4 regions of the Endozoicomonas sp. ALD040 genome follow, and region 1 is predicted to be linked to each of the others. Evidence: predicted binding sites of a transcription regulator. Region 1 holds the regulator's gene; each other region holds the start of a gene.
What was found. The regulator sigma-54, encoded in region 1, starts transcription at its own class of promoters, with help from an activator protein. The targets are predictions, from matches to a motif close to TGGCACNNNNNTTGCTNT.
Positions count from the first base shown of each region.

Region 1 (7,531 bases):
AAAACTGCCGGACTTCGTCGCTCAGCTCCTGCAATACGTCGCCTTCCATCTCTCGATCGATCAGGCGCCAGAGAAGGCTGCGAAGTTTGGGAGGGGAAGATTCAAGCAGGTGTGCCGCATCCGGAGCCGGAAGACCATTCAGCATACGCCTGAGTTCAGGAGAAACACCGTGCTCAAGGGCTTCGTTGAGCTCCTGAAATGCCTTGTCTCCGATACTCAGTTGTAGCTGTTGAACCATAGATGCGTATCCGGTTTTTTTGGTAGAAGTGTCTGAGTATCGAACTTCTGTTCTTTTAACCATCAAGTCTGATAGTCAGACTCAGTCATTTCACATGTCATTCTTTGTTAGCTTTGCCGGGCTTTCAATCTCTGGCAAAGCTTTTCGAGAGACCAGTATAAACAGGGATTTAATGATGAAAAGGGTGACTACTCACCCTCTTCAAAAAAATCATTGATCAGATTGCACAGAGCCGAACAGGCCTCTTCTTCATCATGGCCTTCAAATGTCAAATCAAGGACAGAGCCTTTTCCAGCAGCCAGCATCATGACGGCCATGATACTTTTCCCATCCACTTCACGGCCGTTAAAGCTCACCTTCACCTGGCTGGCAAAAGCCGTCGTTGTAGAAACAAATTTGGATGCTGCCCGAGCATGTAAACCAAGTTTATTAATAATGGTGATCTGCTTCTGGATCATTATTTGGAAAGCTCCCGATGTCTGACCTGAACACAGTCAAAACGTTCTTTGAGCCACTCGCCCAGTTTTTCACTAATAAATACGGAACGGTGCTGCCCCCCGGTACATCCGATCGCAATCGTCATATAACTGCGCTGTCCGGATTCGAACCTTGGTAACCATTTTTCCACGAATGTGCTGAGATCTTCAAACATCTCATTCACCATGGGTTCTGATGCCAGAAAATCTTTAACTGGCTGATCCTGACCAGTGAAGGATCTTAAGGCTTCAACCCAGAAAGGATTAGGCAGACAGCGAACATCAAAGACGTAGTCGGCATCAACTGGCATACCGTGCTTGAAGCCAAAGGACTGGATCATCAGGGTCATACTTTTGCTGGTGGAGCCGCAGAGTCGTTGTCTTATCTGTTCTCTGATTTCATGGACAGACAGTGGCGAAGTGTCCAGCCTAATATCAGCTTCTTCAGCCAGTGGGGCCAGCAGTTTCTTTTCCAGATTAATGGCTTCTGTCAGGGAAACCTTGTCATTGCTCAGAGGATGGCGACGGCGTGTCGAACTATAGCGCTTCATCAGGGTGTTGCTGTCTGCGTCGAGAAAGATTACTTGACACTCAACCCCCTGTTTTTTCAACTTTTCCAACAATGTCGGGAAGCGTTCCAGAGAGCCGGGCACATTACGAACATCGAGGCTGACAGCCATACGGTGCGGTTCGACCAGGTTGCTTTTAAGATTGGTTGGCAGATCATTCAGCATGCTGGCAGGAAGGTTGTCTACACAGTAAAAACCCTCATCTTCAAGGGCGTGAAGGGCGGAGCTTTTGCCGGAGCCTGAACGTCCACTGATGATGACCAGCTTCATGGTGTGTCCTTCCCGATTGTTTGACTGTGTAAACAGGTCTCTCACCTGGTTCCGAGTGAGGCAAGTCTATCAAAACCTAATGAGATTAGAACCAGTCGCTTTCTTTTATTTCTAGCATAGTCCGGATATTTCTATTCCATGCAGTTTTGAAGGATAAATAGGCTTTGTAGTGACAAAAGTGAAGAAGAAAGGATTTCTGAGCAAGAAACATTTTGCCTGCTTCTGTTATCAGATCAGCAAGCAAAATATTTTTTATCTACAGTCGTTAAATGGGGGAACAGATGATGCTGTAAAGTGCCTCGGAATTTTCTGCCGCTCGCATCTGACTTAACAATACTTCTGATTGAAAGCGCTCAGCGACAGCCTGCAATATATTGAGATGTTCCTGAGTATTTTCTTCCGGAACAATAAGTGCGAACACCAGATCGACCGGCTGCTTGTCCACAGAGTCAAAATCTATGGGTTCAGACAGTTTGATCAGAAGTCCGGTAGGATGCTGACAAGCACTGGAGCGACAGTGAGGCAGGGCTATGCCTTTGCCCAAACCGGTGGTACCGAGTCGCTCTCTGTTAATCAGCTTGTTAAACAGATCCTTGGTTTTGATAGCGGGAACATGCTCATTGATGATTTCCGCAACAATTTCCAGGATTTTCTTTTTGCTGGCCCCCTGCACATCGCAGAGGGTGCGCCCGGGGGTTAGAATGTTTTCAATAATCATACAACGATCGATGCTTACAGGCGGCCGTTGGCACCCTGTAGCCGGTCAAGCGTTTTCTCTTTGTGTTTTACCAGTTGTCGATCCAGTTTGTCCGACATGTCATCAATGGCAGCGTACATATCTTCAGCCTCAGCGGTTGCATTAATATCCGCCCTACGAACATGTAGAGTCGCTTCCACTTTGTGCTTCAGTTTCTCAACACTCAGAGTGACCTGAACGTTTGTAATCTGATCAAAGTGGGCGGCAAGGCGGTCGAGTTTCTTGGTGACATAATCTTTCAGAGCCTCAGTCACCTCTACATGATGTCCACTGATGTTGACTTGCATGTAACGCTCTCCTGCTGATCCCGATTCTCGACATTGGACTGCCCCCGGGATTGTACGGGCAACCCTGATTGAAAGTCTATCACTGTCAATGACAGTTAGCGCTGTTCTGAGACAAAAAATCTATGGGGCGATTTGTGGTATAAGGGCTTGTTACCTCAATCGCTGAAGGCTCAGATAAGCTGCTTGCGTTCATTCGATGGCGGTATATTCATTGATTCACGATATTTGGCGATGGTTCTCCTGGCCACTTTGATCCCCTGGTCCCCCAGCAAGCCGGCGATTTTGTTATCACTCAGTGGTTTTTTAGGGTTTTCATCGGATACCAGTTTTTTAATCAAGGCTCTGATGGCTGTTGATGAGCACTCTCCACCAGTGGCTGTGCTGACATGGCTGGAGAAAAAGTATTTCAGCTCAAACACGCCTCTTGGAGTGTGCATGTATTTCTGTGTAGTGACCCTGGAAATAGTGGACTCGTGCATATCCACTGCCTGAGCAATGTCTGCCAACACCAGGGGCTTCATGGCCTGCTCACCCTGCTCCAGAAAATCTTTCTGAAATTCAACAATCTTGCCCGCTACTTTCAGTAAGGTTTCGTTACGACTTTGCAGGTTTTTCAGAAACCAGCGGGCTTCCTGCAGCTGATTCTTCATAAAGACATTGTCACGACTGTTGTTGGCACGTTGCACCATTGAGGCGTAATTGTTGTTGATGCGAAGTCTGGGCAGGGATTCTGAGTTCAGTTCAACCGCCCAGCGGTCCCTGACTTTGGTGACCGAAATATCGGGGGTGACGTATTCCGTGTCCGCCTGGCCGATTTCTGATCCGGGCCTCGGGTTGAGGCTTTGAACAAGGCTAAGGGCTTCCCTCAGTTGATGTTCTTTGAGACGGGTACGCCGCATGATTTGGGCATAGTCACGACTACCCAGAGCCTGTAGATGATTCTGGATCAGCAGACGTGCTTCTTTCAGGAAGTGGGTTTCTTGTGGCAGTTGATTGAGTTGAACTTCGAGACATTCTTTCAGGTTGGCGCTGGCACAACCCACCGGATCAAAGTGAAGAATCCGTCGTTGCATGACCTGAAGTTCTTCAAACGCCAGTTCCTCTACCTGTTCCTGTAGCGAGAGATAAATTTCTTCCAGGGAGTGAGTGAGGTACCCGTCATTATTGATGGCTTCGATCACAGCCAGGCCCATCAGCCTGTCTCTGTCAGTCATGGGAGTCAGGTTTAACTGCCATTCCAGATAGTCCTGGAGGGACTCATTGGCCCGGGAGCGGGCAAAAGGATCATGTTCTTCATCGGTTGCAGCGGGCAGGCTGGAATAGACATCATCCCATCCGGAGTCAACGGGCAGGTCATTGGGTATGCTGTCAGCCCACTGGGGCTCTTCTGGTTCCGGGGGCTGTTCTGCTTTTTCATTGAAGTCAACAGGCTGTTCCCCTTCATCACCAGATGCAGGTGGTTCTTCAACGGACTCTTCAGACTCCAGCATCGGATTGGATTCAAGAACTTCCTGGATTTCCTGCTGAAGGTCCAGAGTGGAAAGTTGCAGAAGCCTTATGGCCTGCTGCAGCTGAGGTGTCATGGTCAGCTGCTGGCCCATTTTTAGCTGTAAGGATGGCTTCATAGGCAACTGTATACCTTTACTTCGGTGTCTGCACTGAGGGTGCCAGATTTGATGCCATCAGCGCCTGACAGTTATATCTCAGTGTCTGCTCATTATTTTGATTGGGCTACTCTCCATGTCACTGGGATTATAATCACATCTGAAGCTTCGGGAAAGTGATTCATCAAGTCAGCCATGCAACATTCAGAACAAGAGTATGAAAATAAATCAGCTCAACATCTTTGCCCGCTTCTTTCGCGAGACCAGTCAAGAGATGATCAGAGACTGAACTGATGCCCGAGATAAACGTCACGAACCTTTTGATTAGCCAGGACAGTCTGACTATCACCCTCGGCAATAATAGTGCCTTCGCTGACAATGTAGGCCTTCTCGCAGATATCCAGTGTCTCCCGGACATTGTGGTCGGTAATCAGGACTCCGATGTCCCGGGCTTTCAGGTGCGTGATAATGGCCTTGATGTCACCAACAGAAATGGGGTCAACACCGGCAAAGGGTTCATCGAGCAGAATAAATTTTGGGTCAGTGCAAAGAGCTCGGGCAATTTCTACCCTGCGCTTTTCACCACCGGAAAGGCTCATACCCGGATTGTCCCTGATATGATTGATATTAAACTCTTCCAGCAATGACTCCATTTTTGCGATGCGATCTTTCCGGGAAAGGTCGGAACGGGTTTCCAATATCGAGAGCAGGTTATCGGTGACCGTCAATTTCCTGAAAATAGAAACTTCCTGTGGCAGATAACCTACGCCAGCTCTGGCCCGGCCATGCATAGGTTCGTGAGTTAAACTCTGGCCACTAAGGTCAACCTGTCCACCGTCTGCTTTTACGAGACCTACAATCATGTAGAAGCAGGTAGTTTTACCTGCCCCGTTGGGGCCAAGAAGTCCGACAATTTGACCACTGTCGACAGCCAGAGATACATCTTTGACGACCTGTCTGCCTTTGTAGCTTTTACTGAGATGTTCTGCCTTAAGCGTTGCCATCCGGAGTTTGTCTTCCTGTTTAAAAGTTAGCTGTCGTTTTTCTGGCAGCCCTTTCAAGCCTGTTCAGTCGTTGAGCAGTGAGTGTAATGGGATATGAGTATTACTGCTTGCTCTCAGGTTTGGGTTGGTAAATCATTTTGACCCGACCATCCGGGTTGCTTTTGTTCTCACTGCCCTTGGCATTCACGGTCTGCTTGGTCAGGTCATAATCAATGCGTTCACCTGTGAAGGTATCACCCTTCTGGGTCAACTGCGCCTGCTTGATCAGTTGGATCTTATCGCCAGCCACCTGATAATCGATAGTATGACCCCAGGCTTTCAGAATGCCCTGATCATCAGGTTGCTGTTCTTCGTAGTAAGCTCTTTCCTTGTCGCCTTCTGCCACAATTTTTTTAACTTCCTGCTGGACGGAATAGATGGTCACCTTGTCTCCGGTAATTCGGGTGGTGCCCTGAATCATCACAACATTGCCTTTATAGATGGATACACCTTTCTTGTTATCGATATCGGCGGTGTTGGACTCGATCTCAATAGGCTTCTGCCGGTCAGATGGCAATGCTTGTGCCATGACTGGAAGCAGAGCCGTGGCCCCCAGCATCAGGTAATATTCGACCCCTCTGCGACGACTCTTTCTGTCTGGCCGCTCATTTGGATCAAGGCGCTTGGCCTGTTCATGGCTTTGGCTCATGAAATCCTCTTACCCTAGACTTGAGTTTAACCAGACTCTCCTTGAAGAAAGCCTCCATACCAATGGCGCGCGTACGTCCAGTGTCGTTGGTGATCAGTACCGGTCGATCAGTGACTGCCAGATCCTTTTCAGAGTATATGGTCATGAAATCAGTGTCTATTCGAACCTTACTACCATTGCCGAGGTTCGTCTGGGTCATCACCACATCATCCCAGAGCTCTATATCCTCGCTGCCGGGCAACAGTTTGCCATAGAGGGCGTCGGCCACCATGGGTTTTCCGGGGGTATTGAAATTCTCCAGATGAGGGGTTTGCAGCAACGTTGTGTCATTGTGCGGGTAATGGGTGATACTGTCTGAGACCAGTATGTAATCCAGTTCGCCCTCTTTGTTGTACTGGGTGACCCTGGTGTCAATGAAATAGTAGTCAGCGTTCTCACGAACCAGAGGCTGTTTTTTCTGAACCCCAACATGGAGTTTGCTGTCATAAGCCCAATAGCCAACGCCGACCATTATCAGCATCAGAAAAGCAATCATTATCAGGTTCCGATTGGGCATCAGATCATTGGCTCCGGGTCACAATCTGGTCAGAGTCTGCAAAGGCAGATACCGACAAAAGAAGGCCATTCAGGAAAATGATGCCCGGTTTGTGCAGTCGGCAGCATTTTCGCAGCAAATGAATTCAGTTTACCATGATTTTATTTGATCATCAGGGGCTGCAGACGAATGTTTTCAAATACTAGACACTCGCTGTCGGCCTTACGTAAGAAGAGTTGAACGGTAGTGCTTTCTTGTCGTCAAAGAAACGCTTGAATGGAAAGGTATCGCTGTAATGGTGGAAAACTATCACAGCGATATTTTGGGTATTTTAACTCTCTATTTCAGGTAACTGGCCAGCATGTCATCCAGCTTGCCTTTGGCTTTAAGAATGAAATCACAAAATTCTCTGGCTGCACCTTCGCCGCCACGATTAGTAGTGATAGCAGGTGAGTGTTCACGAACGTAGTAGTGCCCGTTAGGAACGCTGCAGCCAAAACCAACCTGTCGAATGGCTGGAAGATCTGGCAGATCGTCTCCGATGTAGGCCACTTCATCCAGGCTAAGACCTTGCCCTTCTTCCTGAAGCAATTCTTTCAGAGCGACAAACTTGTCTTCGCGGCCCTGATAGAGAAAATCTACGCCCAGGTCGGAGGCTCGTTTTTCAACAAATACGGATCGACGGCCGGTGATGATGGCCGTTTTTACACCCGACTGCTTGAGCATTTTCAGGCCATGACCGTCGAGAGTATTGAATATTTTCATTGATTCGCCATGCTCACCAAACAACAGTTTGCCGTCAGTGAGAACACCATCGACATCAAAAACAGCCAAACGAACCCTGGCGGCGGCAGATTGTAGTGAAGAACTGATCATACAACGCCCGCCTTCAGTAGGTCGTGCATATTAATGGCACCGATCAGTTCATTGTCATCATCAACACAGATCAGAGCATTGATTTTCCGGTCATCCATAATCTTCAGGGCTTCAGCCGCAAGAATCTCGGGGTGGATGGTTTTGCAGTGGCTGGTCATCACTTCATCAATCAGTGTGGATTTGGGGTCGACGCCCTTGTCCAGAGCCCGACGCAGGTCACCATCGGT
Region 1 covers NZ_CP184829.1:661,767-669,297, reverse strand. Annotated here, with positions in the region: gene mgtE (magnesium transporter) at 1-238, opposite strand, end outside; gene ACOJUN_RS02360 (HPr family phosphocarrier protein) at 427-696, opposite strand; gene rapZ (RNase adapter RapZ) at 696-1,553, opposite strand; gene ACOJUN_RS02350 (PTS sugar transporter subunit IIA) at 1,819-2,271, opposite strand; gene hpf (ribosome hibernation-promoting factor, HPF/YfiA family) at 2,286-2,597, opposite strand; gene ACOJUN_RS02340 (RNA polymerase factor sigma-54) at 2,768-4,222, opposite strand; gene lptB (LPS export ABC transporter ATP-binding protein) at 4,480-5,205, opposite strand; gene lptA (lipopolysaccharide transport periplasmic protein LptA) at 5,306-5,893, opposite strand; gene lptC (LPS export ABC transporter periplasmic protein LptC) at 5,877-6,449, opposite strand; gene ACOJUN_RS02320 (KdsC family phosphatase) at 6,768-7,301, opposite strand; gene ACOJUN_RS02315 (KpsF/GutQ family sugar-phosphate isomerase) at 7,301-7,531, opposite strand, start outside.

Region 2 (7,531 bases), 2.8 Mb from region 1:
TCTTTTCTTCGTTGCTATGGAAATTGGCCATTGCCTGCTCAAGCTGATCTATCTGATCAGGCGCGCTGAAACGCAGTGCGTAGCGCTCAAGCCACTGAGTGTATGTGTGAGAACTTAGTGCAAGGCTAAGTGTGTCTGCCAAACGAATAGTTTCTCCTGCAACCAAAGTGGCGAAAGTGGCTTTTTCAGTTTGTGGGTGTTCCTTTAATCCATGAAAGATCGCGGTTTTGAACTCAAAGTGAAATGTGTAATTTTCAGCATTTTTTCTTCGATCCCCAGGCTCATCTTCGCCTATGGCTTTAGACAACTCATCTTCGAGTCCGGCAAAGGTAGGCCTGTCTTCGATTACGACTTTGACCAAATCATCGTTGAGTTTGGCATCAGCAAACTCTCCTTTGAGTAGAGCTTCGGTAAATTCTTTTGTGAGTTTGTCATCGTTCGGATCCTCTTTGCTTGTCTTATCGATAAACTCATTTTCGAGGTCAAAGGAGGCCAACCCGAACTTGGCTCGGTATGTCACGGCGCCGCTACGGTCAAGGGTAAAAACAATGCGGTTGAGATCTGGATAGGGGGCATTTTTCGAGGTTGACGGCCCGTGAGGATCACCTGCTGACAAGAATCCTCGAATCGCAACAGCTGAGTTTGCATAGATACCTTGTTTGGCCAAGTTCCTTAAAACTTCAGGTACAATATAATTTTTCTGGCTGGTATTTAGTACACCCTCAGAATCTTCAATGCCTTGTGCAGAGTTATCAAAAAAGAATTTTATGGTTTGTACTCTGGTATTTTTTGGGATCAACGTTCCCAAAACCGCTGATAGCTTTAACATTAAGCGCTTGTAATAGAAAGTATCATATAGATTCAAGTCGCTATTATAGAAATGAAGGCTTCCAGTCATGATGACTTTAGTGTCTTCGCCAATATTTTTGAGCGTTACTCCTGACACTTTTTGAAGTGTTATTGTTTCTATTTGATTTGAATCAACAGCATTGTATAAGACGCTGTTTTTTTCAGTGCGGTACTTATTATAAAGTTTAAAGCAATGTATTAAAGAATCGCTTATGCCTTCTATGTTTTTATCTGAATAATGAACGATTATTAATCTTTCATATGATTTCTGACCACTTGTTGGTGACGAGTTAAAACCAAGGTTTCTAAAACTTCTGTTATAAAAGAGATTATTCGCTATGAAGTAGTTAATTGGAATGATTTTGATGTCTTTTGGTTTTTCAAGATTTATTAATCTTTCAAAAGCATCATAACCTAATTTTGCAGTAATGATGCAGTTAAATTTGTCGATATCATGCCGAAGATCAGTTGATATGGTTGCAATTTTATCGATGTCATTATCAGAGATAATAACTTTTCTTTCCATATAGAATTTATGAATAGCCTTCCTTATCTTTAATGTGATTTCTTTTTTTCTTAGTGATGATTTTTTTAAATTTTCTACAGTCTCATGAAGTAAACAGATTTCATCAAGTAGTAGTTTGATTGTTGGGTGTCCTTGGCGAGAGGCCACCATCAGGGGCTGGATTGAATCATCAAGAGCTATAGTGGGAGTATCATATTCAAAATTTACTTTCTTACTGAAGAATAATTTATTACGGCTATACACCTTTAAGTCATATTTCGGCAGACTATGGAATAAATCACTAATACTGCTTTCTGCTACGATACCTTGAATTCGAGTGATTTCTTCTCTCGACAGGGTTGTACCGTATCTCTCAAAATAAGGGCTGGGATCTGAAATAGTTCCATCTGAAAACATTTTTTTAAAAAGAGCATGTAGCTTGGCACTTTCGAGCTGCTTTTCCTTCTCAGAAGTCACTGCCGTCCCCGATATAGGATCAAGGGAACTGCTTCTTTTTAGAAAGGGGTGACTGTCCATTTCCGGTAGTAGTCCTTTATCAATATATACCCCTCCTAGTACGAATTTTTGACTCAGCCCGATAAATCTTTCGATGATTAAACTGTTAGTAAAGCCTAAACTGTATCTGATAAAATTTTTATATTCTTGATCTAGGTTTTTCAGCTTTTTATGAACAATAGCGTTGCTGATTAAATTTTTAATTTTATCTAAAGAATTATTGATTTTATTCCATTGGATGACAAATTCCTTCTTTACACTGTCTGGAAGATCAGATTCCATTATATTTAATTCTTCTATTTCACTGCTTTCTCCCATAAAGTTATCAATTTTTTGCCAGATGCTGTCTTTCAGCCGAGCAATATCACCGGGGTCATCTTTTTCGATAGCGTTATTGCTTATCTCGGAAAACAGCAGCGAATATAGAATTTTTTGGTATATCAAACGTTCGGGGGCCCAGACATTGATTTTATAATCCGGGTTAACCTCGGCCCATATTTTTAGAAAAGCAAACTCCAAACCTTCAATAGGGCTGACAATACTAACATGAATTAATTTGGGTACTTCGTGATTTGGCATGATAACACCTGAAGGATTGACCCACACGATCTCCAGAGGGGGGGCGATACTTGCCCTTTCACTGACGTGATCAAAAGGCTCAGAATGGGAAAAAAGCGCAAGATGCAGTTTAGTACGGAACTCCGTCAGGTTCCTCATGAAATCTGCAAACAATTCTCCGGTATAGCTCAATAGCTTGATTCATATCCTCTGTTCAATGATTCGATCTATCAAGAACTGATGAAAGGGGTAGGGGGGGAGGGACAGCGTTTGAATTTCCTGATATTTTATTTGCATTCAATGTCGTTTATTGCACAACTACTCAAACCAAAGCGGCGGGAGCGTCCAGGGATCGACGCTATGGCCTCCTGCTCTGTCAGGAGGATTCAGAATCAAAGCGGTTTTTTGCAGGCATGTGTGCGGGCCATGTATCTTAAGGAAGTGTTTTGTAGGAGAGGTAAAAATAGCAACTGGTAGTGCTATAGGGAGTGCTATAGGGTACAGTCGCTGCTTTTGGAGTGAATAATGAGTATTGAAGTTTGGTTTCTGTATGTTGTTTCAATCTTTGTAGTCATACTCATTCCTGGTCCTCTATCTCTGTACATGGTGTCCAATTCTATTAACTATGGGGTTATCAGATCCTATCCGGCATTTTTGGGTGGTACGCTGGCTTCATCACTTTACCTGGTTATTTCGGCCACTGGTCTTGGGGCCATTCTTACGGCTTCGGAAAACATGTTTCTGATACTGAAACTGATGGGAGTTCTTTATCTGGTTTATCTGGGGGTTAATACCATCAGGAAGTCGATGGCTGACACTACCAGTAAACGTCTCAATGATTGTTCTTTGCAGTTTCCCGGCTTCAGTAATCTGTTTAAAAAAGCTTTTCTATTGGGAGCCAGTAATCCAAAAGATATTATTTTCTTTATGGCTTTCTTGCCTCAGTTTATTAATAGAGATCAGGATCTTGTGCAACAAATATTGATCATTGTAATGACTTGGGGTGTAGTGGATTTGGTTTGCAAGCTTCTCTATGGGCTACTGTCAAAATCTGTGAAACCTATGCTGAGTACAAAAAAAAGTATGTTGTTATTTGAGCGTTCTACAGGGGGGCTCTATGTTCTGGCGGGTATCGCTGCCGTGTTGGTTGTGAAATAGAGAGCCAGGCCGAAGAGTATCCGGTGGCTGTGTTTTGTTTCAGTGGCCCATTGTGGACCACTGAAACAGAATGATCAGGTCACATCAATCATGGTGACACTGCCGTCAGGCATCACTTCGGCCATCTGACCCTTGGGTTCTTCCATCAGGAAGAGGGTAAAGAAACCCAACACTGCAGTGCCTGCGATAACCATGAAGAAGGTGGAGTAGTCCACCAGAGACAATACTGTCAGGTAGAAGACAGCGCCCACGTTACCATAGGCTCCTGTCATACCGGCAATTTGACCTGTGAGTCGACGCTTGATCAGGGGTACAGCCGCAAATACCGCACCTTCACCGGCCTGCACAAAGAAGGAGCAGGCCATGGCAGCAACAACAGCAAGAACCAGTGGCCAGCTGGAATCAATGATACTCATCATGTAGTAACCACCGGCCAGGCCTGCAGTGAGAACCAGCAGAGTGATCTTGCGGCCAAACTTGTCACTGAGTAATCCTCCGCCCGGACGGGACATCAGGTTCATGAAGGCATAAGCGGAAGCGACCAGACCCGCCATGACCGGATCCAGTTCAAAGGTATCTGCAAAAAACAGAGGTAGCATGGACACCACGGCCAGTTCAGAACCGAAGGTAGCGAAGTAAAGAACGTTCAGAACGGCCACCTGCTTGAACTGATACTGGTGAATAGCTGGCACAGGCTCGGAGAAAATGTGCTTGTTGACCTGCCAGACTTTCCAGACATCAAACAGGTAGATAGCAGTCAGACCGACATAAATAGCCGTTGAAATCCCGGCACTCAGCATGGCAACACCCTTAGGTGAAAGCTTCCAGGTCAGCAGAGCCAATGCCGCATACATGGGAATCTTCATGATCAGCAGCAAGGCAAAGTCGCCTTTGCTGGTGACTTCCATGGCGCCAATGTTCTTGGGGCGGAAGTAGGTAGCACCTTTAGGGGTATCTGTGACGTTTATGTAGAAGACGACACTGAACAGCAAGGAGATTAATCCGGTCAGGCCAATGGCGTAACGCCAGCCATCTTCTCCACCAAAGAGCAGTGCAATGGTGGGCAGAGACATGGCAGCAGCAGCAGAGCCAAAGTTGCCCCAGCCACCGTAAATACCTTCTGCGGTACCCAATTGGCGAGCGGGGAACCACTCAGATACCAGACGAATGCCGACCACAAAGCCTGCACCAATAGTACCCAGCATAAAGCGGGCTATGGCGGCCTGGGTAAAGTCATCTGCCATGGCATACATAAAACAAGGAATACTGCAGATGGCCAGGAGTCCGGAATAGACTTTTCTGGGACCGTAAACATCAGTGAGCATACCGATGATGACTCGAGCCGGAATAGTGAGGGCTACGTTCAGAATCAGCAGGGTTTTCAGTTCTTCACGAGTCAGGCCCAGAGACTCGGAAATAGCCAGGGCCAGAGGCGCATGGTTAAACCAGACCACAAAGCTAATAAAGAAGGCAATCCAGCTAAGGTGCAGAATCTTGGTCTTCCCGCTAAAAGAAAACAGGTTAAATGAATCGGGGTTGCTCATACATCCTCCTTGTTTAAGAAATTCCCCAAGCAAAAGCAAACATCAGGCCAATATGATAAATGCACCGATTTGACTTGCATTTTTATGCGTATTTAATGAATTTTCTCTTCTATGCAAGAAAGTTCTTTATTTGAGTGCGGGAAGTTTCTGAGTATTTTTATTCTGCTCACCAAAATGGTGCTCTTTAGCTGTTTGATTATTTCTGCGTGCATTATTTTTGTGCGAGTAGCTAAAGTCTCAGGAAAGAATTTCCTGTTTTTATCGTGTTTTGAAAGTGGGCACGGCAGTTGCATAGGCACAAGAATTAGAAAAGAGGCTGGCTCTAAAGGATGCAGTTGTTCCGGCCCAATGCTAGATACTAAAGAGGATGTCTGGGATGATCGGAAAAGAAACCCTGGTGGTTGTCGGTAACGGCATGGTAGGTCACCGCTTTCTGGAGAAACTGGTAGATGCTGGCGGCCTGAAACGCTTCGATGTGGTGGTATTTGGAGAAGAGATCCGTCCTGCCTATGACCGGGTTCATCTCAGTGAATTTTTCACAGGTCGCTCAGCGGATGACCTGTCTATGGTTTCTGAAGGCTTTTATGAGCAGGAAGGCATTAATCTTGTTCTTAATGAAGCCATTACATCAATAAATCGTGAGTCCTGTGAAGTAGTGACAGCCAGTGGCATGACTCAAAAGTACGATCAGCTGGTACTGGCTACAGGCTCCTATCCATTTGTTCCTCCCGTACCCGGGCATGACCGTGAAAACTGTTTTGTCTATCGTACCATCGAAGATCTGGAAGCGATTAAAGAAGCTGCCCGTAACAGTAAGATCGGTGCCGTTGTGGGTGGCGGTCTGTTGGGGCTTGAAGCAGCAAAAGCTCTGAAAGATCTTGGGCTGGAAACCCACGTGGTCGAATTTGCTCCCCGTCTGATGGCTGTTCAGGTGGATGATAGCGGTGGTGCCATGCTCAGACGCAAGATCGAGGGTCTGGGGGTCACGATTCATACCTCCAAAAATACCCGACAGATTGTTGATGGTGAAGGCGCTGTTCACCAGATGCAGTTCGCTGACGGCGAACAACTGAATACCGATATCGTACTGTTTTCAGCCGGTATTCGCCCAAGAGATGAGCTGGCGAAAGCTTCCGGACTGGAGTTGGGTGAGCGAGGCGGTATCGTTATAGATAACGACTGCCGTACATCTGATGAACGTATATTTGCCATTGGTGAGTGTGCACTCTGGAGTGGCCGTATCTTTGGTCTGGTGGCACCGGGCTACCAGATGGGGCAGGTGGTTGTAGATCAGTTGACGGGTAAGAACGGTAATCAGTTTACTGGTGCCGATATGAGCACCAAGCTGAAACTGATGGGTGTTGATGTTGCCAGTATTGGTGATGCCCATGGCAATACCGAAGGTTCCCTGAGCTACCAGCTGATTGATGAAGAGAAAGAAGTTTATAAAAAACTGGTGGTTTCCAGAAATAAGAAAAAGGTTCTGGGAGCTGTATTGATAGGCGATGCTGAAGAGTACGGCAGCCTGTTGCAGATGATGCTGAATGACATGCGTCCCCCGGAAAATCCTGCTGAACTCATTCTGCCTCAGACCGATGGTTCTGCAGCGACAGGTTTGGGCGTGGCTGCTCTGCCAGAAACGGCTCAAATCTGTTCCTGCTATGACGTCAGTAAAGGTGATCTGGTCAACGCGGTAGCCGGTGGCTGCATGGATATGGGGTCACTGAAAGCCGAAACCAGTGCCGGAACCGGCTGTGGTGGCTGTACGGCTCTGGTCAAACAGGTTCTGGATCATGAGCTGACGGAGTTGGGTGTTGAGGTCAAAAAAGATATCTGTGAGCACTTTCCACACTCCAGGCAGGAACTCTATCACCTGGTTCGTGTCGGTGAATTAAAGTCTTTCGACGAAGTTCTGGCAAAGCATGGCAAGGGGCGTGGCTGCGATATCTGTAAGCCTACCATTGGCTCTGTTCTGGCTTCCTGCTGGAACGAATATGTGTTGAAAGATCAGCATGCTCAGCTGCAGGATACCAACGATTATTTTCTTGGAAACATGCAGAAAGACGGCACTTATTCCATTGTGCCAAGGGTTCCGGGCGGTGAAATTACGCCCGATAAACTGATCACCATTGGTGAAGTAGGACGGGACTTTAACCTCTACACAAAAATCACCGGTGGCCAGCGTATCGATCTTTTTGGTGCCCGTGTGGAACAGTTGCCAGAGATCTGGAAACGTCTTGTCGATGCCGGTTTTGAAACCGGTCATGCCTACGGTAAATCACTGCGCACCGTGAAATCCTGCGTCGGCAGTACCTGGTGTCGTTATGGGGTGCTGGACAGTGTCAGTATGGCGATTGCAGTTGAAAATCGTTACAGGGGCGTACGTTCTCCTCACAAAATC
Region 2 covers NZ_CP184829.1:4,904,021-4,911,551, forward strand. Annotated here, with positions in the region: gene ACOJUN_RS17985 (hypothetical protein) at 1-2,587, opposite strand, end outside; gene ACOJUN_RS17990 (LysE family translocator) at 2,954-3,586, shown strand; gene ACOJUN_RS17995 (NarK family nitrate/nitrite MFS transporter) at 3,661-5,130, opposite strand; gene nirB (nitrite reductase large subunit NirB) at 5,507-7,531, shown strand, end outside.
Region 2: nirB (nitrite reductase large subunit NirB) is a predicted target of sigma-54. The motif match lies at 5,407-5,424, and genes of this name have one in related genera.

Region 3 (7,531 bases), 1.4 Mb from region 1:
CCACTGTTTGCAACAACCACAGGCAGGGGTTTTGTAGAGCATGACTGTCGGTAATGACTCCTCGGCCTTGGCCAGCATAAACGACATTAGAACAGCAGTTCCCAGGAACAGGGCTTTCAGCTTTTTCATGGTTTCACTCTCCTTTTTCAAGTGTTTCATAATTCATTGATTGATCTGAGCGGTCAGAACCTTTTCCCGGCTGTGCCATAGAAAATAGACGGCAGGCACCAGCACGAGAGTCACCACCAGTGAGCTGACAATGCCACCGATCATCAGGCTAGCTATGCGCTGCACGACTTCGGAACCAGTGCCATTATTGAGCATGACCGGTATAAGACCGAAGAGAATGGTGCAAACGGTCATCACAATGGGCCTGCGGCAGGGGATGTAAGCTCGGCACTGATCAGATCCTGCTGACTTTTTTTGCCTTGCCTGGACTGTTTTTCATAGGCTTGAATCATTGGATCAGCAGCCAGAGCTTTTTGCTCGGCTTGAGATAGAGTCAGGCGGCCTGCACTGACTCCTGCCGATACCAATATCAGCCATGCAGCGGATACCATAATCCGTTTCAGTTGCATGTTTGTCTCCACAGCCGTGCCAATCCCATGCAGGGGACACTGAAAAATCAACGTTTCACTCTGTTTTTTAAACGACGATATTTATGAAATGCTATTCCAGAAAGGAGACATTGGCCAGATAGATATCAGGCTGGGAGCGCTGTACTGAAGATGGGGGTGCAGAAATCCAGTCCTGCGACGGTTCAGCGTCCAGCACAATCAACTCTGCAACAATATAAAGCAGGGTAAAAGTCGGCTTACTGTCCGGGTGAGAAAACGGGATATAGCGATCCTCAGAATCGCAGTCTGGACAGGCCTGATTCGCTTTCTGCAGTTGCTCTGCCGGGGAAGGAGCACAACAGTCATGATCTGCGGACAAACCGTCAGCCATGCCGGAAGCATTGGATGACATCGTCGTGGGCATGTCTGACTGGTCAGCAACCATAGCCTGTGACGACTCCATCAGGCAAACCTGCAACAGCAAAAACATCAGCAGGGCAATCATTGCTGTGCCAATGTTCTGCCTGTGTTTCAGGTTCAGGTGAAGGATGGACATAGAATTCAGGAGATTATGGTTCAGCTTTCCAACTTAAACCATCCAGTAACTGGAAGGTCAACCCTTGAAAAGCTGAATGAGTGATGATTCAAGACTATTCTGTGCGCTTTAATCAGGCATTGTCTTCTTCTACTGCATCATAGAGACGCTCCAAAATATCAGGGACAGCGGACATCACCCGGTTCCAGCTGGGAATAAAAGGCCTTTCCATGGGGTTTTCCAAAAAGTGTTGCCCTGCTGCCATAATGTTTCTGGCAAAGAGTTCAACGGCTCGCTCTTCCGTATCACGATCGACATGCAGGCCATTCATCATCGCATCATCGTAATAAGACTCGATGAAATCCAGTGCTACCCGGTAATAAGTCGCTTTGATCGTGCGGAAGGTTTCAGTATTGAACTGAACCCCGTTGGTCGCCAGCTTCCTGAACACGGCCTTGATAATATCGTGGCTCATTTTCGACAGACCGGCATTGCGATCTTCTTCCGATAGAGGCTGATGTTTGTGATCATAAACATCGGCAATATCAACCTGACACAGCCGTTTATTGGAATAGTTTCTCTTAACTTCTGACAGTACCCCTATTTCCAGACCCCAGTCGCTGGGAATCCGGATGTCATTGAAAACACTGGTTCGCATGGAAAACTCACCGGCCAGGGGATAACGAAAACTGTCGAGGTATTCCAGATAGTCCATAGGGCCAAGAATTTTTTTCAGGGCTCGCAACAGAGGCGTCACCAGAAGACGGCTGACCCTGCCATTAAGTTTGTTATCAGCGACTCTTGCATAATAGCCCTTGCAAAAATCATAGCTAAACGCAGGATTAGCTACCGGATAGAGTAGCCTGGCCAGCAGATCTCTCTGGTAGGTCACGATATCACAGTCGTGCAGAGCCACTGCTTCTGACTTGGCTGAAGCCAGCACATAACCGTAGCAGTACCAGACGTTTCTTCCTTTACCAGCCTCTTTAGGCGCCAACCCCTTACTTTCAAGCAGACGGTCAATTTCACGAAGTCCGGGGCCATCCTGCCATAGAATCCGGTGATGCTGATTCAGCTGGGCAAAAAAGTCTCTTGAATAGGAAAATTCTTTTTCGTTGGCTCTATCCAGGCCTATAACAATCTCGGAAAGATAACCCACCTGGCTAAGCTCCTGAACAATATTATTCAAGGCTGGTCCCTGCAGCTCGGAGAACAGCGAAGGCAAGACCAGAGACATAGGGCGCTGGCGGGAAAAGGCCTGCAGCTCCTGCTCCATATCTTCAACCGAACGTACTCTCAAATTATGGAAATTGGTGATAGTGCCATTCTGGTAAAAATCGCCCATAAATGCTTTCCCTTCTTTTCGTTAGCGCTTTATGCTCTGATCACACTCTGCAGTCCAGCTCACCCGTCTTGTAAAGAGCAGTCTTTTATAGAGCCGTCTTTTGGAGGACAGACTGGCTCATGACCTTCCTGAAGAGAATCAAGAACCTCCAATACCGCTTCATTCCAACCTTCAGGCCCGACTGATTTTGTGTACTTAATATTAGACAGATGTTCTGTAATGGGCTGTTTACTTTTTTCAGAACTTACAAGAACAGGAATATCGACTACTTCCAGCATGGGCAGATCGTTGAAGCTGTCGCCCAGACCCATGGATATCCACGTCCACTCCGGAAAGTTTTTCAGGTAGTGTTTGAACAGTTTCTTCGCCGCCGAACCCTTATCCCCCTTGCCGGATACGTGATAGAAACGCCCACCCCGGGTCAGTTGTAATCCTTCTTCAGCAAGCTGCCTTTCAAACTGCTCCAATGCCTTATCACTGTCTTCCCAGACCAAAGGTTCACTGGCTTTTCGGTCTGCTGCCAGTTTAGCCTCCTCCAGGCTTAGCCCGGAGAGATCGGCTATTTCACTATGAGAGCAATCGCCAAAGCCCCTGAACCGGAAGCCGTACTGCTCGCGAAACTGTTTCAGTACCCTGCGTATCGCCTTGTAGGGTTGACCATGGAAGTAATGGGTATTCTTGTCAGTATCAGACGACTGAAAGTAGTGAGCCGGGATGGTGGTAATCATTCCGTTTTCGGTAATAAATGGATGATCCAGAGCCATCTCCAGTTGCAGAGGCAGTACCTCACTGAGGGTTTTGCTGGTATTGAAAACAACCGGAATATTTTGCTCTCTCAACCGGTCCAAAGCGGGTTTTGCCCCCGCCCAGCTGTAGCTATCATGATCCAGCAAGGTACCATCGAGGTCGGAAAATATGACCAGCTTCGTCATCGCCTTTTTGCTGTTGAACATCGACTCAAACTCTGTCCAGACGTTTTTGGTAGATGGTATTGGTGGCCTCGACAAAACCACTGACACTGCCACAGTCAAAGCGCTCACCTTCAAACTTGCAGGCAATAACACAGCCCTGTCTGGCCTGAGTCAGAATGGCGTCAGTCAGCTGCACTTCTCCGTTTATTCCGGGTTCAGTGTTCTCAATAATGTCGAAAATATCCGGTGTCAGGACATAACGTCCAATCACTGCCAGATTACTGGGTGCTTGCGAAGGGGCTGGTTTTTCCACCATATCGGTCACACGGATCAGGTTATCGCTCAGGGCTTCACCGGCAATCACACCGTATTTATCGACTTCGGATTCGGGCACTTCCTGAACAGCCAGAATGGTGCAACGAAACTGCTTGTAAAGATTGACCAACTGCGACATAACCAACGGACCACTGTCGTTAATACAGAGATCATCGGCCAGCACCACACCAAAAGGCTGATCGCCCATAAGAGTTCGTCCGCAGAGAATGGCATGCCCCAGCCCCTGCATCTGGTTCTGTCGAGTATAGGAAAAAGTACAGGCCGCCATCACTTCTCGAATGGTCGACAGTTTTTCTTCTTTGCCACTGCCAGCGATTTCCGCTTCCAGCTCATAGTTAATATCAAAATGATCCGGAATCGCCCGTTTGTTTCTGCCATTGACAAACCCCAGGTCAGTCAGACCTGCCAGCATGGCTTCTTCTACGCCATATTGAATCAGGGGTTTATCAACAATAGGCAGCATCTCCTTGGGCATGGACTTGGTGGCGGGTAAAAAGCGGGTTCCATACCCCGCAACAGGAAACAGACATTTTTTAATCATATTATTGCTCGTCTTATTGAGAAGTTTTGCATCTCATCAGGCTATAAGCAGAAGTCGTGCCAATTCAGAAAACCACCCGCCGGGGTCAACATCATTTACAATGATTGAAGGTTTTATAAATACGGGAGTGGCATGACTCCTGCTGCAAAGAAGAAAAAGTACTAAAAAACATTGCCAAAGGGGAAGATGTATCGTGCAAAGTTATCCTAAAGCCTTCCATGAGTTTCATCAGGCCATGACTCAGCTTCTGACCTTCCCTTATGGACAGGAAGCGGGCGAGATAGCCGCCAGAATTGTCCGTAGAGTTCAGTATCACCTTCATGAAAACCCTCCCAAAACAGTCACTGGCTGGTCAGAAAAAGATATCTTTCTGATTACCTATGGCGACACCCTCTATGACAAAAGTGAACAGCCACCTCTTCAGGTCTTGAAGGGATTTCTTGATGGCTATCTGAACGAGGTTATTAATACCCTTCACATTCTTCCCTACCTTCCCTACAGCTCGGATGATGGCTTTTCTGTGATTGATTACCTGTCGGTCAATGAGCAGCTGGGAAGCTGGCAGGATATCGAAGCCATCGCCAGTGACTATCAGCTTATGTCGGATCTGGTGATTAACCATGTCTCCCGGGAAAGTCTCTGGTTTGCCGACTTTGTCAGTGGTCATCAGCCCGGCCGGGATTACTTTATTGAAGAAGACCCGGAGACTGATCTCAGTGAAGTGACCCGCCCAAGAAACTCCCCCCTGCTGGTGCCTATTCATACAAGGCGAGGGCTGAAACACGTCTGGGCCACCTTCAGTGAAGATCAGATGGATCTGAACTTTAAAAACCCCGATGTGCTGATACAGATGGTAGATGTCCTGCTCTTTTATCTGGCCCGCGGCACCATGGTAGTCAGGTTGGATGCCGTTGCTTTTCTCTGGAAGAAACCGGGCACTCACTGCATAAACCTGCCCGAGACCCATGCCATCGTGAAACTGTTCCGACTGATTATGGAGAGAGCCTGTCCTGGCAGTACGCTGCTGACCGAAACCAATGTCCCCCACGAGGAGAACATCAGTTATTTCGGGGAACAGGATGAGGCACACATGGTTTATCAATTTGCCCTGCCGCCCCTGATATTGCATGCACTCAATCGGGGCACAGAAAAATACCTTGTGCAATGGGCCCGTAACCTGCCCGATTACCCCGAGAGTTGTACCGTTCTGAACTTTACTGCCTCTCATGATGGCATAGGCCTGCGTCCGCTGACGGGGGTGATCCCGGAAAATGAAGTTTCAGAGCTGATCGACAGCATGCACCGTTTTGGGGGGTTCGTCAGCATGCGCACCCTTTCGGACAACACTGAATCACCTTATGAGATCAATATTGCCCTGTTTGATGCCATGAAAGGGACGAGAAGGGGTGAGGACCAATGGCAAGTGCAGCGATTTCTCTGCTCCCAGCTCATCATGCTGGGGATGCGCGGAATACCTGCTTTTTACATACACAGCCTGTTTGCCACACACAATGATTTGGCAGGCGTCGAGAGTAGTGGCAGAACCCGCTCGATCAATCGCCGCAAGTGGTTACTGGAAGAATTATTGCCTGAGCTGGAAAACCCGGTTTCGATTCGGTCACTGGTTTTCCATTCGTTGTTGAATCACATCAAAGTTCGCAAACAGGAGCCCTGCTTTCATCCCAATGCCTCCCAAACCATTCTGGATATGGCGCCGGGGATTTTTGCATTCTTGCGAACATCTCCCTGTGGCCGCCGGAAACTGGTGGCTATACACAACCTGACATCGGCCCATCAAACGTTGAACCAGCCAGACTATGTCGGCTGGTCCGATTTACTGGGCAGTGGGACCATACAGGACCTGCAACTCAAGCCCTATCAGGTATTGTGGTTAGCAAAAACGCCGTAAACCCTCGCCCAATCGAGGGTGATATTTTTTGCCAGGCGCTCCGGGGCTAACAAAAGACAATAGTCGTTTAAATAAATCACCGAAGTCATCTATCTAACCTTCGAATGGCTCGTGATCACACTCTTGGGACACAAAAAACGATAAGTACTTCTATGCGTTTTTAACAGAATCTCTTTGCCAGAAAGCACGCTTATTTCCATGGTCTACACTCTCTCAACGGTAAACCAGGATGTAACAATAAAGTGAAACGCCCACTCTTTGCAGCACTGCTGTTGCTGTCTATCGCCTGCCAGGCGTCAATAAGACACTTTGTTGTCGAGCTTGAACAGGATGCAGGTTCTCCAGACAAAAGCTTTTCTATCAAACAGCATGACCCGCATACTTTGACGAACACTCCTTCAATCATTGCCAGCAACAACGGTCATTCAGACCAGGATTCCCCGGCAAATGATACACCCTTCGGACCCGGTATTTTCGGGCTAATAACGATCATTATTGAGTCGGTTTCGTGGCATTTGCTTTACGCCTCCCAGTGGCTGGTTGCTTACGAACTGATCCTGACCAGCCATGACACACAAAGCTCCAAAACTTATTCACGGCTACCTTTAGAATCGTTTATCACTGTCGGTTTGTTTTTAAGCAACTATTGGAACTCCGATTCACCGATGTTCAACCCGATTGGACAACAAGAGTCGAGCCAGGATTATCCGTTTATGATCAACACTATGACGCTCAGCTCCGGAGATAACCAACAACAAGGCCAACTATCGGAATCATCGACCCGGCAAGCCTCAGGAACAACCTCAGGGTTCAGAGGCACTATCACCAGCCGCCAGTATTCTGACTCTGACGGTGGAGACGAAGTCCCTGAACAACACCAACATACTTTGGGTTTAAATTGTTTCGCAGATAACTGTAATGGCGTTTGTAAATTCCGACAATCAGGTGCAAGACCGAAACAAAGCTCAACGCCCAATGAAGACTTCGATCGACAGAGCCCTCTCGTGCAACAACACACCTGTAAAGTGACAGTGTTCGGGGAGGGTGGTCGGCAGCGAGCATGCGGGCAAATCTGCCAGAGTAATACAGCCCTGAAGGATCACAAAAGAAGAAAACACAGGCAACACACCTGTTACGTAACAGTCGCCATTTGCAATGGTCGACGGTGGCCATGCGGACTTGGCTTCAGGACTGCTCGGGGCCTGATGTGGCATAAAAGAATACATCAAAGACGCAGGCCCGATAATCCGAACAACAATAATGGCGCCACAATAAAGCATGGAGGCTGATCGGGAATAGACTGCCCCTCACTCTTAAGACTGTCGCAAAAGTGCGGCGCTGATATGGGGTTAAAAACGCCACCGGAGGTTTGCCGGTGGTCTTATGTCTTTCCATCT
Region 3 covers NZ_CP184829.1:2,038,553-2,046,083, forward strand. Annotated here, with positions in the region: gene ACOJUN_RS06770 (DUF411 domain-containing protein) at 1-129, opposite strand, end outside; gene ACOJUN_RS06775 (efflux RND transporter permease subunit) at 163-363, opposite strand; gene ACOJUN_RS06780 (hypothetical protein) at 363-578, opposite strand; gene ACOJUN_RS06785 (hypothetical protein) at 670-1,113, opposite strand; gene ACOJUN_RS06790 (glycosyl transferase) at 1,226-2,437, opposite strand; gene ACOJUN_RS06795 (HAD-IIB family hydrolase) at 2,497-3,369, opposite strand; gene galU (UTP--glucose-1-phosphate uridylyltransferase GalU) at 3,395-4,225, opposite strand; gene ACOJUN_RS06805 (sugar phosphorylase) at 4,419-6,134, shown strand; gene ACOJUN_RS06810 (hypothetical protein) at 6,377-7,423, shown strand; gene ACOJUN_RS06815 (hypothetical protein) at 7,484-7,531, opposite strand, start outside.
Region 3: ACOJUN_RS06805 (sugar phosphorylase) is a predicted target of sigma-54. The motif match lies at 4,354-4,371, and genes of this name have one in related genera.

Region 4 (7,531 bases), 2.5 Mb from region 1:
GTACTTGGTTCGACCTAAGATAACATCCAGTCTTTTTGGATCTACATGCCGAGGAGGGAAATCAAGGATGGCTTCCTTCCAGGCAAGGTCAGGAATAATGGTTCCTTTCGCTACTGGTTGCTGCTGATAAATATCCACTACCCAGGTATATAGAATTTCTGTGAAGGTAGTAAAAGTTATTACGGCGTTTTTGGCTGGGTCATAGTCACCTCGCTCAAGGATATTGCAGAAGGTTTTACCCGGTAGATCAATCAACAATTGTTTATTGATGGTTCCATATAACCTCTCAACCTTCCCTTTCAGCCACGGCTTTTGCACAGGATTATATTGGGTCTGGATGTTTAACTCTGCCAGAACAACCTCAAGGTCTTTTGACCAAAACTCTTTTCCATTATCAAAAACAAACAGCTCTGGCACACCAGAGCAAATCCATGGATTCTGTATCTCCGGATATTTTTCACTAATATAATTTTTGGGAATAATTATCGACTTGAGCAGCTTTATAAGAGACAAAAAGCTCGGTGGATGAAAGCCTATATAGAAGCCAGTAATAGAGCGAGACAAAGCATCTATGGAAGTAGTCAGCCAGGGACGTCCAAGAGGTAGGAAGTTCTCATCATCAACAACAAAGACATCAAGCTTCGTATGATCGACTTCTACTCGTTGTAAAACCCTTTCTAGGTTCAAGGACTTACCTGTAGAAGAAAACTCAATATCAGCCTTTCTCTTTCCTTCTCTTGCCATCATCAATTCATAGGGCGGCTCAGCTTTTATACGTTTTCGGAATATGTCATAGCAAGGTGTTTTGAGTTTTTCATCTTCAGATCTTTGCTTGTTCGCCTTTGTTATATAACCATCAAGGTTATCCCACGCTTCCTGAATCGATATACGTTCTTTGGTCTTGTATGTTTCTATTGCCTGCTTTATGAAATCCTCAACTTCCTCTGGTAGTCTGCTGGTATGATTTCCCTGCTTAATATAATCCGTAAATAATGCTTTCACTGTTTGACCATTGGAACTGTACGCAGCATTCCAGCGTGCGAGAGTTCTCCAACCAGGAGGTTTTGAGTCATTCAGCTCTCTGGCAATCTCAGGAATTAATGGAGAAAGTGATTTCTCTGTCCAAGAATCAACAGATTTTCGCAATTTACTGACATATTTGAATCTTCGTAGTACTTCTTCTCTTTGCTTTTTGGGTAAGCTGGCTAAATCTTCAGATAAAGAATCCTCTTCCAAGCTTTCTGGACTATTGATCACAAACTCAACTCTTCCAGCAGCCAGACTGGTTTCAATCTCTTCTATGCTTTTTTTGAGAACCTCACCACTTTGCAAAAGATCTCTTAGAGCAAGCTCCTTTTCATTGCGATTCTCCACTCGAAAAAGTTTTTCAACTTGCGTTTCCTCCTCTGGAAAAAACTTAAACACAGTTCCTTCAGTGAAACGCTGGACGATGGTCATGGCATATTCTCACTACAGAGTCTTTGGTCAAGGGAGAAGTATCTAAGTCAGTGGTCAACTCGTTTCTGGCAAGAAGGTCATATGCCAGCGGAAGAAAATAAGGTAGCTCCATATCAGACAGAACAGCATGATCCTGAAGACTTAGTTGCTGTTCTTCGTTTGATCTCACTATTTCAATTATTTTTCTTTGTTCTGATGCTAGAACACCACCAGTCCTATACCTGTGCAGTATTTTCAGATTATTTAGGTAAGGCTGTCTCCGGATATACTCTTCAGTCCACAACAAGAGCTGAGTGCCTGAACGTTCTGCAGCAGCCTTCATGCAATGAAAACGCTCCAGAAAATCTTTCCGCCTGGCAACTCTCTCTGGTTTAACCTCTATATATGGTCTTTCACCTCCTATCATTCGAGACAGAAAATCAGGGGTATATCTGCAAATGCGACCTTCAAAAACATACTCATAACCCTCAGGCTGGGACTCATAGGAGAGTACCTTTGAGCTGTATTCAAGAGGGTAACAACTATCAAATTCGAGCGCTGATTCAGTGAGGATCGTTGAAGGGTTCTTGAGGCTAACGAAACGATGAATATTGTTAACCTTGGATTTTCCGAGTTTTCTACGATACATAAAAAAGACCCCGGTCATACAACACCAGAAGTATTGTTGCCGGGGTCTGTTTTGTCAAAGTCGTCGTTTTATGTCATTCCTAAACGTTTTATGTCACGTTATGGAAGTATCAACACACACGGCGACAGCTTTTTTTAATCACCTGCATCTTATCACTGTTTACCCATAAACTCGGGATAAGCTTCCATACCACATTCGGTCAGGTCAGCACCTTCATACTCTTCTTCTTCAGTAATACGCAGACCAAGTATCTGCTTGATAGCAGCCCAGACGATCAGGGAAGAGAGGAATACCCAGGCGAAGATTGAACCGATACCCAACAGCTGGGCGCCGAAAGTTGCACCGTCGTTGGTCAGCGGTACTGCCAGCAGACCCCAGATACCTACAACACCGTGTACTGAAATGGCACCCACTGGATCGTCGATGCGCAGTTTATCCAGTGCCAGGATGGCCAGAACAACCAGAGAACCACCAACGCCACCGATCAGAGTCGCAGATACTGCGGTTGGTGTCAGCGGCTCAGCGGTAATGGATACCAGACCGGCCAGAGCACCGTTCAGAGCCATAGTCAGATCAGCCTTACCGAACAGGACACGGGCTATGATCAGAGCAGCAATGACACCACCAGCAGCACCAGCGTTAGTGTTGACAAAGATCTGGGCGACAGCGTTCGCACTTTCAACATCAGACAGTTTCAGCTGAGAACCACCATTGAAACCGAACCATCCCAGCCACAGAATAAAGGTACCCAGAGTAGCGAGTGGCAGGTTGGCACCGGGGATCGCATTAACAGCACCGTCTTTACCGTACTTGCCTTTGCGTGCACCCAGAAGCAGCACACCTGCCAGAGCGGCAGCAGCACCAGCCATGTGCACAACACCGGAACCTGCGAAGTCCTGGAAGTTAGCTTCGTTCAGGAATCCACCGCCCCATTTCCAGAAGCCCTGAACGGGATAGATGAAGCCAGTCATGAAGACCGCAAACAGCAGGAAAGACCAGAGTTTCATGCGCTCTGCAACCGCACCGGAAACGATCGACATTGCAGTCGCTACAAAGACCACCTGGAAGAAGAAGTCTGAACGTACAGAGTAGTATGGCGCATCATCACCACCCGCAGTTACCGCTGCAACCGTGTTTTCAGTACCAATCAAAGAGCCAAGGACCGGCAGGATACCGCCTTCATTGGTTCCAGGGTACATAATGGCGTAACCACAGAGCAGGTACATGGTAGAGGCAATCGCAAACAGGGCGATATTCTTTGTTAGAATTTCAACGGTGTTTTTAGAACGGACCAGACCGGCTTCGAGCATGGCAAAACCGGCTGCCATCCACATTACCAGCGCACCGGACATCAGAAAGTAGAAAGTATCGAGTGCGTACGACACTTGAGCCAGATTTTCCACAGGGCTCCTCCCAAAAAAGTTCAGCAGATAAGTAGTCTTTTGCTACGGCATTTGTGCCCTGAAAACAGTCTCCTCAACTCGGAAACTGTTTCCACATTAGCTATTTTTATTCTTGCGAATGTCGTCTGGTGCTTTTAGTGTATCTGCAACAAACGACGAAGTTTTTTTATTGTTGTGCATGCACCCTGAGAACCATCAATTTCCTGACTATGGTCTCTTGCTGCTCTGCACATCAAACAGCGTCTTCGCCAGTTTCGTTAGTTCTGATCCGAATCGCCTGCTCCAGATTAGTAACGAAGATCTTCCCGTCACCAATCTTTCCTGTGTTGGCAGCTGAAGAAATGGCTTCGATCACCTGATCCAGCAAGTCATCTGCAATGCCGACCTCCAGCTTAACCTTGGGCAGAAAATCAACCACATATTCAGCTCCACGATAAAGCTCAGTATGTCCTTTCTGTCGACCGAACCCCTTAACTTCGGTGACAGTGATACCCTGAACACCAATCTCGGACAAAGCCTCTCGCACGTCGTCCAGTTTGAATGGCTTAATGATGGCTGATACCAACTTCATAAAAGCTCTCCTGAGTGAATCCTGTTGGCCAACAGGGAAAATCCGGACATTGTTATTGTGATCCGCGCTCCCAGCCCTGAATATTCAGCTGATCTAGATTCCAACTGAGTTTGGTGGCTTACATGCAGACAATGTGCCAAATTTTGAAAATAACCTGATAAACGGGTCTTTAGAGTAAAAAAGGCCCATTTCCGTTCACTTGTTAAATTTCATGCACCAACAAAGCCCATCTCTAACAATTCTCGCACTTAAATCGCGCACTCTTCTGATGCAATGGATCAGCCTCTGTCTCTCATACAAAGCCTGGCTAGCTACTTGGGGAACATCGCCGTAACCGCAAAGCGGAACCCCCAACCTTCAGCGCCCTGTTCTGGCGCATCAGCCCAGTAACGCACACCAGCTGCAAAGCTCACCGGTAGCTGGCCTATGCGAACTACTTTTGACAGCACAGCATTTACTGGAATATTCCATTGACTATTCTCCCAATCGTAAGTGCTTTCGGATTGTAGCGTATATGTCCAGCCTTTTTGGGTGCAGGAGAGAAGTACCCGATTGCGAACCGCTGTTACCTGCCACATCATTTTGTTCGATCAAAGGTAGAATGGTTCTGGACACGATATTCCAATTATCATTCATCTCGATGGGTATAACAGGCTGTATATTAACAGTTACTCTGTGCCCGTCTTGAGGACCAAAGCCCGTATCATAATTGGCTTGCACGGGCACACTGATCAAATCAGCGACAGGGTTGGTTAATTTTTTTGCCAGCTCATTGTCGTCACAATAACCTGACAGGCAGAGAATCAGGCTTAAACACGATGACAGAAACTTAAACATAACGACAGTAGACTTTTAAATTACTCTAATCCAGGTACAGGCTGACTCTTCGGCTGAAAGCTTCCATCGGAATTTCCGTAAAGTCGGTAGCAAACCAGACTACTACATTATCTCTGGAAGGTGACACATATAAGCCCTGGCCATTCATACCACTCTTATAGAGGTCACTATCAGCGAATACAGCATCCCACTGATAACTATTAAATAGTGGTGCATCTCTGAACTCTTCTGCCAGCCTGGGCCCAAGTGCGCCTTTCAAATAGTTATCGCGTTCTCCTGATGTTTGCATACGTTTCAGCATTTTTTCTGAAACAATGCGTCTATCGCAAAGCTTCTTCTAACTCGGGGTAAACAACATGCCAAAACGTGCCATATCATCTAAACGAGAGCTGACCAGGCCATGAATAATGGCATTACCCTGCGGACTTAAACCAACTGTTGCATCGCCCGCCATGCTCGCTTTGGACCAAATCCGCTCAGCAACAACCTCTGCCAATCTTTTTTGTGTGATTTCCTCAATTACCAAACCCAACATCTGTGTATTAGCGGATGAATACTCAAAAGCCGTGCCCGGCTTTTTCAGATAAGGAATCGCGAATAAGGCATCGTCGTGGGTGTAAACTTTTCCGTCATCAGCGGGCAAACCAACCTCTGCTCTCACAAAGGCGTTGTAAGGGGTATCACCGCTACGTGTTGCGGGACTTTCCTCTAAATTGAGGCCCGACTGCATATTCAACACATCAAATAGTTTCACTTTCCCCCAAGCTGTACTTTTTGCTTTGGGTAGATAGTCTGCCACGGTTTTCTGTAGATCAATACGCCCTTCCTCTTCCAGCAAAGCGATGAGCGTGCCGACGATCAGTTTTAAATTCGACATCCACACATGGCGGTCGTTCTCTCTAATGCCGGGGTATTGCTGGTAGACAATTTCGCCGTTTTTGACAACCAGAACGCCCTGAACCGGTGAATGCTTATCCAGGATCACTTGCTCGAATGTAGTGGATTCGCCGTCTTTTTTGAGTGCGATTTCAGCAATTGATTTCCTGGCATTTTCATTAAGCCTGACCACCCCTCCATCATGGTAAATCATGGCTTGCGGAAGAAACTCACCCAAGTGCAAATAAGAGTAAGCACCCGATTCGGTAATATTTAGAAACTTGCTCAAGCTCCACTCATTATGCAACCGTCGTGCATCGGTCAGGCTATAACCATGTTTGATTGCGTGCACCGAGAAATCTTCGGTTGGCGTGGCGTAGGCGTCGTCTCTGTTACCCGCTGCGCTGACACTGTTTGAGAGGATAAGGCTTACGAACAGAGAGAACCAGCCGAGGGCAGATACAAGTTTGATTTGAGTCTTTGGCATAAGCCAAATCCATGAGTTCACCAAGTCAATGTTCATGAATTAACCAACAATTTAGCACATAAAAGCAGACACGGCGAAATAGCTGCTTGTGGTATCATCACTGCCGGTTTTAAATCACAGCAATTGCAGGAATAATCGATGATCGATAAAGCCTCCCTTATCGGTAGTATTGCCGGCAAAGCAGGACAGGTTCTGGGTGGGCAGAAAAGCCAGACCCGGGAAGATATTGAGCACAACATCAAGGCAATGGTGAGCAGTGCTCTGGCCAAATTTGAACTGGTCACCCGTGACGAGTTTGATGCCCAGGTCGCGGTTCTGAAGCATACCCGTGAAAGACTGGAAGCCCTCGAAAAGAAAGTGGCCGAATTGGAAAAAGCTGGATCGTCCGACGGTTGCTGCTGATGTCATTGGCCGTTCTTGCCCTGAGAACGGCTGCCCCACGCACTGCCAGATTTTACTCTTCACTGACACTTTTCATTGTATAAAAAAATAATTCAAATCAATAAGTTAACTTGAAATCAAAATTATCCCCCTCGGTAGTTATCCCTATAGAGATACTACTTTCTTCGCTATAGCATTGCTCTACAAATTAAGATGACTGCCTCAACTCCATTTGGTAGCAATGGCCATATCCCTACAAAGACAGGATGGCCTCAAGGACAAATAGTGAAAATTTCAGGAGAACAATCACTATGAAACGCGCACTTTCAATGTTTACTCTGCTGATGACCATGGTGATGTCTGGCTTTGCACAGACTGCATCTGCGGCTGGCTGGGAGCTTCTGGGCGAAAAGAAAGTCAGTCGTCGTGCAGAAGTAGACACCATCCGTGTTGGTCTGAGAGACGGTGCTTTCAAGCGTCTGCAGTTCAAGGTCAAAGGTGCAGACGTGGATTTCGACAAAGTGATTGTTCACTACGAGAACGGTCAGAGCCGTGAAGTAGCCATCCGCAGCAAAGTCAGAAAAGGCGGTAGCTCCCGCGTCATTGACCTGCCCGGCAAAGCAAGGGCCATTGAAAAAGTAAGATTCTATTACGACACCGAAGGAACCGGACGCGTTCAGGCCAGTGTTCTGCTGATGGGTAAGTCTGCCTGATAACAGACAACCGAGAAGTGGCAGCTGAACGACTAAGCTTCCGGGTCTGGAGCCATTGAGCTTCAGACCTCTCTGGAGAGAACCCATATGATAAAACGACTGTTTACGTTTTTAGTTTTACTCACCACTTTTTCACCGGTCTCAACAATGGTCCATGCAAGCCCGGGCAATAATGAT
Region 4 covers NZ_CP184829.1:3,172,087-3,179,617, reverse strand. Annotated here, with positions in the region: gene ACOJUN_RS11490 (transposase) at 1-1,458, opposite strand, end outside; gene ACOJUN_RS11485 (TnsA endonuclease N-terminal domain-containing protein) at 1,433-2,086, opposite strand; gene ACOJUN_RS11480 (ammonium transporter) at 2,239-3,489, opposite strand; gene glnK (P-II family nitrogen regulator) at 3,722-4,060, opposite strand; gene ACOJUN_RS11470 (hypothetical protein) at 4,535-4,897, opposite strand; gene ACOJUN_RS11465 (hypothetical protein) at 4,923-5,186, opposite strand; gene ACOJUN_RS11460 (serine hydrolase domain-containing protein) at 5,235-6,260, opposite strand; gene ACOJUN_RS11455 (accessory factor UbiK family protein) at 6,399-6,662, shown strand; gene ACOJUN_RS11450 (hypothetical protein) at 6,953-7,354, shown strand; gene ACOJUN_RS11445 (hypothetical protein) at 7,442-7,531, shown strand, end outside.
Region 4: glnK (P-II family nitrogen regulator) is a predicted target of sigma-54. The motif match lies at 4,182-4,199, and genes of this name have one in related genera.